Regions from separate parts of the Phytobacter palmae genome, predicted to be linked through region 2. Evidence: predicted binding sites of a transcription regulator. Region 2 holds the regulator's gene; each other region holds the start of a gene.
The links. The regulator PurR, encoded in region 2, represses purine synthesis genes. The targets are predictions, from matches to a motif close to CANGCAAACGTTTGCNTG.
Positions count from the first base shown of each region.

Region 1: AAIG39_RS11490 (amino acid aminotransferase) is a predicted target of PurR. The motif match lies at 983-1,000, and genes of this name have one in related genera.
Region 3: pyrD (quinone-dependent dihydroorotate dehydrogenase) is a predicted target of PurR. The motif match lies at 1,257-1,274, and genes of this name have one in related genera.

Region 1 covers NZ_JBCIVJ010000008.1:4,125-6,401, forward strand. The annotation lists gene AAIG39_RS11485 (porin) at 1-878, shown strand, start outside; gene AAIG39_RS11490 (amino acid aminotransferase) at 1,064-2,254, shown strand.
Region 2 covers NZ_JBCIVJ010000015.1:120,850-123,126, reverse strand. The annotation lists gene cydH (cytochrome bd-I oxidase subunit CydH) at 23-112, opposite strand; gene purR (HTH-type transcriptional repressor PurR) at 411-1,436, shown strand; gene punR (DNA-binding transcriptional activator PunR) at 1,453-2,277, opposite strand, start outside.
Region 3 covers NZ_JBCIVJ010000006.1:248,397-250,673, forward strand. The annotation lists gene pyrD (quinone-dependent dihydroorotate dehydrogenase) at 151-1,161, opposite strand; gene ssuE (NADPH-dependent FMN reductase) at 1,409-1,990, shown strand; partial or broken gene pepN (aminopeptidase N) at 2,059-2,277, opposite strand, start outside.

The sequences.
Region 1 (2,277 bases), on a different contig from region 2:
ACAGCGATGTAACCGGTTACGGTCAGTGGGAATACCGTGCGCTGGCAAGCGATGCAGAAGGTTCACAGGGTACCCGTAACCGTCTGGCTTTTGCTGGTATCAAAGTTAACAACGTAGGTTCTCTGGATTACGGTCGTAACTACGGTATCGTCTACGACGTAGAATCTTACACCGACGTTGCCCCATCTTTCTCTGGCATGACCTGGGCTAACTACTCTGATAACTTCATGACTGGCCGTACTACTGGCGTCCTGACCTACCGTAACAGCGACTTCTTCGGTCTGGTTGATGGCCTGAGCATGGGTATCCAGTACCAGGGTAAAAACGAACGTAACGACGCCAGAACCTCTAATGGCGACGGCGTTGGTTACTCTCTGGGTTACTCCTTCGCAGAAGGCTTTAGCTTAATCGGCGCTTACAGCAACTCTGACCGTACTGACCTGCAGACTACAGACGGTAAAGGTGAGAAAGCAGAAGCATGGGCTGTGGGTGCGAAATACGACGCAAACAACATCTACCTGGCAACTGTTTACGCTGAAACCCGCAACATGACTCGCGAAGCTGACGGTTCTTTTGCTAACAAAACTCAGAACTTTGAAGCAATGGCTCAGTACCAGTTCGACTTCGGTCTGCGTCCGTCCCTGTCCTACGTTCAGTCTAAAGGCAAGGACCTGGCTGCACGTGGTACCTTCACTGGCGGCGATGAAGATCTGCAGAAATATGTTGAAATCGGTGCGTACTACTACTTCAACAAAAACTTCAACATCTATGTTGACTACCAGCTGAACCTGATCGACAAGAGCAACTACAGCGACAGCGTTGGTATCGTGAATGGTCGTGATGACCAGGTTGCGATGGCTGTAACTTACCAGTTCTAATCAGCACACCTCGTTATTATATGCGTGAAAAACAGGGCCCCGGCCCTGTTTTTTTATTGACTCGCCGCCAAAGATACTGACTTCTAAAAAGACGCACGCTTTTTATCGCAAACGGTTGGCAATTGTCACATCAACCGTTAACCTGATAGCGGATCTCCCTTCTGTCATCATAATGGAACCTCGTCATGTTTGAGAATATTACCGCTGCCCCTGCTGACCCTATTCTGGGTTTGGCCGATCTGTTTCGCGCCGATGAACGTCCTGGCAAAATCAACCTTGGTATTGGCGTCTATAAAGACGAAACCGGGAAAACACCGGTACTGACCAGCGTTAAAAAAGCGGAGCAGTATCTGCTGGAAAACGAAAACACAAAAAATTACCTCGGCATCGACGGTATTCCTGAGTTTGGTCGTTGCACGCAGGAACTGCTGTTTGGCAAAGGCAGCGCGATTATTAATGACAAACGTGCGCGCACTGCGCAGACCCCGGGCGGTACGGGTGGCCTGCGAGTTGCCGCTGATTTTCTGGCGAAAAATACCTCAGCAAAACGTATTTGGGTAAGTAATCCAAGCTGGCCGAACCATAAAGGCGTGTTTAACTCCGCCGGCCTCGAGGTGTGTGATTACGCTTACTATGACGCGCAAAACCATGCGCTGGATTTCGACGGCATGGTAGCAAGCCTCGAAGCGGCGCAAGCGGGTGATATCGTGCTCTTCCACGGTTGCTGCCATAATCCGACCGGTATCGATCCAACGCTTGAGCAGTGGGAGACGCTGGCCAAATTATCCATTGAAAAAGGCTGGCTGCCACTGTTCGATTTTGCCTATCAGGGTTTCGCTCGCGGTCTGGAAGAAGACGCAGAAGGTCTGCGCGCCTTTGCTGCGCTGCATAAAGAATTGATCATCGCCAGCTCTTACTCGAAAAACTTTGGTCTGTACAACGAGCGCGTCGGCGCCTGTACGCTGGTGGCCGCGGATCAGGAAACAGTGGACCGTGCATTTAGCCAGATGAAGTCGACTATCCGCGCTAACTACTCTAACCCGCCGGCTCACGGTGCGTCCGTAGTTGCAACGATCCTGAGCAATGAGGCGCTGCGCGCCATCTGGGAACAAGAATTGACTGACATGCGCCAGCGCATTCAGCGTATGCGTTTGCTGTTTGTGAATACCCTGCAGGAAAAAGGGGCGGATCGCGATTTCAGCTTTATCACCCGCCAGAACGGGATGTTCTCTTTCAGTGGCCTGACCAAAGAGCAGGTGCTACGTCTGCGCGAAGAGTTCGCTATCTACGCGGTTGCATCTGGACGTATTAACGTTGCGGGTATGACGCCGGATAACATGTCCCCGTTATGTGAAGCTATCGTCGCGGTGTTATAAACAACAATCGAAATAAAAAAGGT
Region 2 (2,277 bases):
GAGGGCTCTCCCCCGGGGTAAATCAATGCAGTGCGGCAGTGAGTCCGCCAGCAACAATCAGGGCGAGTACAATTACGGTAGTCACTAAAGAAAACTTCAGGTCGGTGCTCATCAATTTTTCTCCTTATTAATTTCCACACAAAAAGTGATGTAACGCATTTTTGCACAAATAAACGTAAAAATCTTGCAGGATTTAGAGTGATACACGTTTTAGCACTTCCCCTTTTGGTCAAGATCAGACAAAATTCGACGCTAAATTTATTAGCGTACCGGCCATTGACTCCCCTCCTGACGTCCAGTGTCTTTTTCCCGGCGTATTGCAATCCCTTCTATGGGTAAAGGGTGATGGAAGGCAAACGTTTACCTTATGTATTATCAGGAGTTTACGATATGGTCTGGAGTAAGATCTGATGGCAACGATTAAAGACGTAGCGAAGCGAGCAAACGTTTCCACCACAACCGTATCACATGTAATTAACAAGACGCGTTTCGTTGCAGAAGAGACGCGCAACGCGGTCTGGGCAGCGATTAAAGAATTACACTACTCTCCCAGCGCGGTTGCCCGCAGTTTGAAAGTCAATCACACGAAATCTATTGGCTTGCTGGCGACCAGTAGCGAAGCGGCTTATTTCGCCGAGATCATCGAAGCAGTTGAGAAAAATTGTTTCCAGAAAGGCTACACCCTTATTCTCGGTAACGCCTGGAATAACCTGGAAAAACAGCGCGCCTATCTGTCGATGATGGCGCAAAAACGTGTGGATGGTCTGCTGGTCATGTGTTCTGAATACCCGGAATCGTTACTCAGCATGCTGGAGGAATATCGCCATATTCCTATGGTGGTAATGGACTGGGGCGAAGCAAAAGCCGATTTTACCGATACGGTAATCGATAACGCCTTTGCCGGTGGCTATATGGCCGGCCGTTATCTGATTGAACGCGGCCATCGCGAAATTGGCGTTATCCCCGGGCCATTAGAGCGCAACACGGGAGCCGGCCGTCTTAGTGGCTTTATGAAAGCGATGCAAGAGGCCCACATCAATGTACCGGAAAACTGGATTGTGCAGGGCGACTTTGAGCCGGAGTCCGGTTATCGTGCGATGCAACAAATACTGACTCAGTCTTCTCGCCCGACTGCGGTGTTCTGCGGTGGCGACATTATGGCGATGGGCGCGTTGTGCGCGGCTGATGAAATGGGCCTGCGCGTGCCGCAGGATATTTCGGTGATCGGTTATGATAACGTGCGCAATTCACGTTTCTTTACCCCTTCACTGACAACTATCCACCAGCCGAAAGACTCGCTGGGTGAAACCGCGTTTAACATGCTACTGGACCGCATCGTGAACAAGCGTGAAGAGTCACAATCAATTGAAGTGCATCCGCGTCTGATTGAACGCCGCTCGGTTGCCGATGGTCCGTTCCGCGACTATCGCCGTTAATCCTGCCGGGAGCAGTTCATTCCTGCTCCCGCAGCCACTCTCTGTTCAGTGTTTCGCTGTCACCCAGGTAATCCAGTAACCAGCTCAGCGCCGGTGAAGCATCATTCTGCTGCCAGGTCAGACAACAGGCGGCGTCCGGGAAAGGATTTTCAAGTGCCAGCGCAACCCATTCACCGCGATCGATCCACGGACGGGCAAAATGCGCTGGCACCATCCCAATGCATAGCCCGGCAGACAAGCAGGCAGCAGATGATTCCCAGTCAGGGGCGACAACCCGCTTCTGATTATCCAGAAGCCAGGTGATGCGTTTAGGCAGCGAACGGGAGGTATCTTCGCGCACCAGCGATGGCCAGTTCCGTAACGTATCATCACTGAGCGGCGACGCCATCGCCGCCAGCGGATGATGACGCGCAACCACACATTTCCAGCTCAACATGCCCATATCGCGAAAGGTATAGCGGCCCCCGACCGGAATTGCCTGAGTTGCGCCAATAGCCAGTTCAACACGTCCGTCGGCCAGCGCATCCCATACACCGTTAAATACCTCCTGGGAGACCAGCAGTTCGACATCGCTAAAATGGCGATAGAAATCGACAATCATCTGGCGCGTACGTTCCGGTTTAACGATGTTATCAACGGCGATAGATAACTGCCCACGCCAGCCGTTGGCAATTTGCTGACACTGTTGCCGGGTGATCTGCATTTTTTTGATAACAGAACGCCCCTCTTTCAAAAACCACACGCCAGCGGGCGTCAATTCAACATCCCGGTGACGGCGTTCAAACAACGGTACCGCCAGCCACTCTTCGAGTTGACGCACGGTATAGCTGACCGCAGAAGG
Region 3 (2,277 bases), on a different contig from region 2:
TAAACATCCTTTTGCCTTTTTCATCCTTTGCCGTTTCGCTTATTACGCTAAATAAGCAAAGACTAAAATGTACAAATTTGCAACAATCACGGAATATAAAACAACCAGGGCCGGAAATAAAGCCCTGGTTGTCTGATAGTAAGGAAAAGATCAGATATGGGTAACGATTTCTTTAATCAATTGCGGGCCTTTAAAAATAAAGCCGGAATAAATTTGCACCAGCGATGCTCCCGCGTCCATCTTCTCACGCGCGGCAATCACGGAGTCGATGCCGCCCACGCCGATAATCGGCAAGCGGCCATTTAATTCTAGCGACAGGCGACGAATAATTTCGGTGCTTTTTAATTGCAGCGGACGGCCACTTAATCCACCTGCTTCATCACAATTTTTCATTCCCCGAACCAGTTTTCTGTCCAGCGTTGTATTGGTGGCAATAACGCCATCAATATTGTGGCGAACTAAACTGTCTGCCACCTGGATCAATTCTTCTTCGGAAAGATCCGGAGCGATCTTCACGGCAACAGGAACATATTTATGATGGGTTTGATGAAGAATTTGCTGTTTATTTTTAATGGCACTCAGAAGATCATCCAGCGCTTCGCCATATTGTAATGTGCGCAGGCCCGGCGTGTTTGGTGAGGAAATATTAATAGCAATATAACCAGCATATGCATAGATTTTTTCCATACAAATCAGATAGTCATCTTTGCCGTTTTCAACTGGCGTATCTTTATTTTTGCCAATATTAATACCCAGTACGCCATCAAAATGCGCTTTTTTTACATTCTCAACCAGGTTATCAACGCCCAGATTATTGAAGCCCATACGGTTGATTAACCCTTCTGCGTCGACCAGGCGGAAGAGACGAGGCTTATCGTTGCCCGGCTGGGGGCGCGGCGTCACGGTACCGATCTCTATCGCGCCAAACCCCATAGCACCCAGCGCATCGATACATTCACCATTCTTATCGAGGCCAGCGGCAAGTCCCAGCGGATTTTTAAACGTGAGCCCCATGCACTGTACCGGTTTTTCCGGCACGCGCTGGCGTACCAGTGCTTCCAGCGGCGTACCCGTAATGCGGCGTAATTGTTGAAAAGTAAATTCATGAGCGCGCTCGGGGTCGAGCTGGAAAAGGGCTTTACGAACGAAGGGGTAGTACATGAACTCTCCTGGATTCCCGGTGTGCAAACCGGGGGCGTATTATCTTTGATTAGGTGAAGAAAGGGAATTGACCTGGGGCAAAAAAACGTGAACTGAACGCAATCGTTTACTTATCTTTTTCTGCATATTCTTTTTTTAACGATTTTTCACTAAAAAAATCATTTAGCGGAATATAAAACCTCTGCGACACTGAGCAGATTGTTATCAATGTTTGATAAAGCGAAGCAAATGGTTATAAGGAGTGAATATGCGAGTTATTACCCTGGCGGGAAGCCCGCGTTACCCTTCCCGCTCAAGCGCCCTGCTGGAATATGCCCGTGAACGCCTGACGGCCCTTGATGTTGAAGTGTGCCACTGGCATCTGCATAACTTTGTCCCGGAAGATTTACTCTATGGCCGCTTCGACAGCCCTGCCTTGCAGACACTGCTCGAACAATTAAATGAGGCTGACGGGCTGATCATCGCCACCCCGGTGTACAAAGCCTCTTTTTCCGGCGCGCTGAAAACCCTGCTTGATCTGTTCCCGGAACGCGCTCTGGAAGGCAAAGTGGTCCTCCCCTTCGCAACCGGCGGTACCATTGCTCATATGCTGGCTGTGGATTATGCACTCAAGCCGGTCCTGAGCGCCTTGAAAGCTCAGGAAATTTTGCATGGTGTGTTCGCCGATGATAGCCAGGTGGTGGATTATCAGCATAAACCTCACTTCACAGCGAATTTGCAGACGCGTCTGGACGGTGCGCTGGAGACATTCTGGCAAGCCTTGCACCGCCGCGACACGCAAGTGCCTGCGATCGGCGCTCATATTGCAAATGTTGCCAGGGCGTCGTAATAAAAAAACCGGGTCGCGCTCTGTACGCTAACCCGGCTTGTTATCACGCAGCATCTGTCCGTTGAATGTTATGCCAGCGCTTTGCTGATCTTCTCAAACAGATCGCCCGACAGATTCGGCAATGCTTTAAGTTGCTCCAGCGCCGCTCGCATTTTTTCCTGACGTTTCGCATCATAACGTTTTAAACGAATCAGCGGTTCAATCAGACGTGAGGCTACCTGCGGGTTACGGCTGTTCAATTCTGTCAGCATTTCGACCATGAACTGATAGCCGCTACCGTCTGGCGC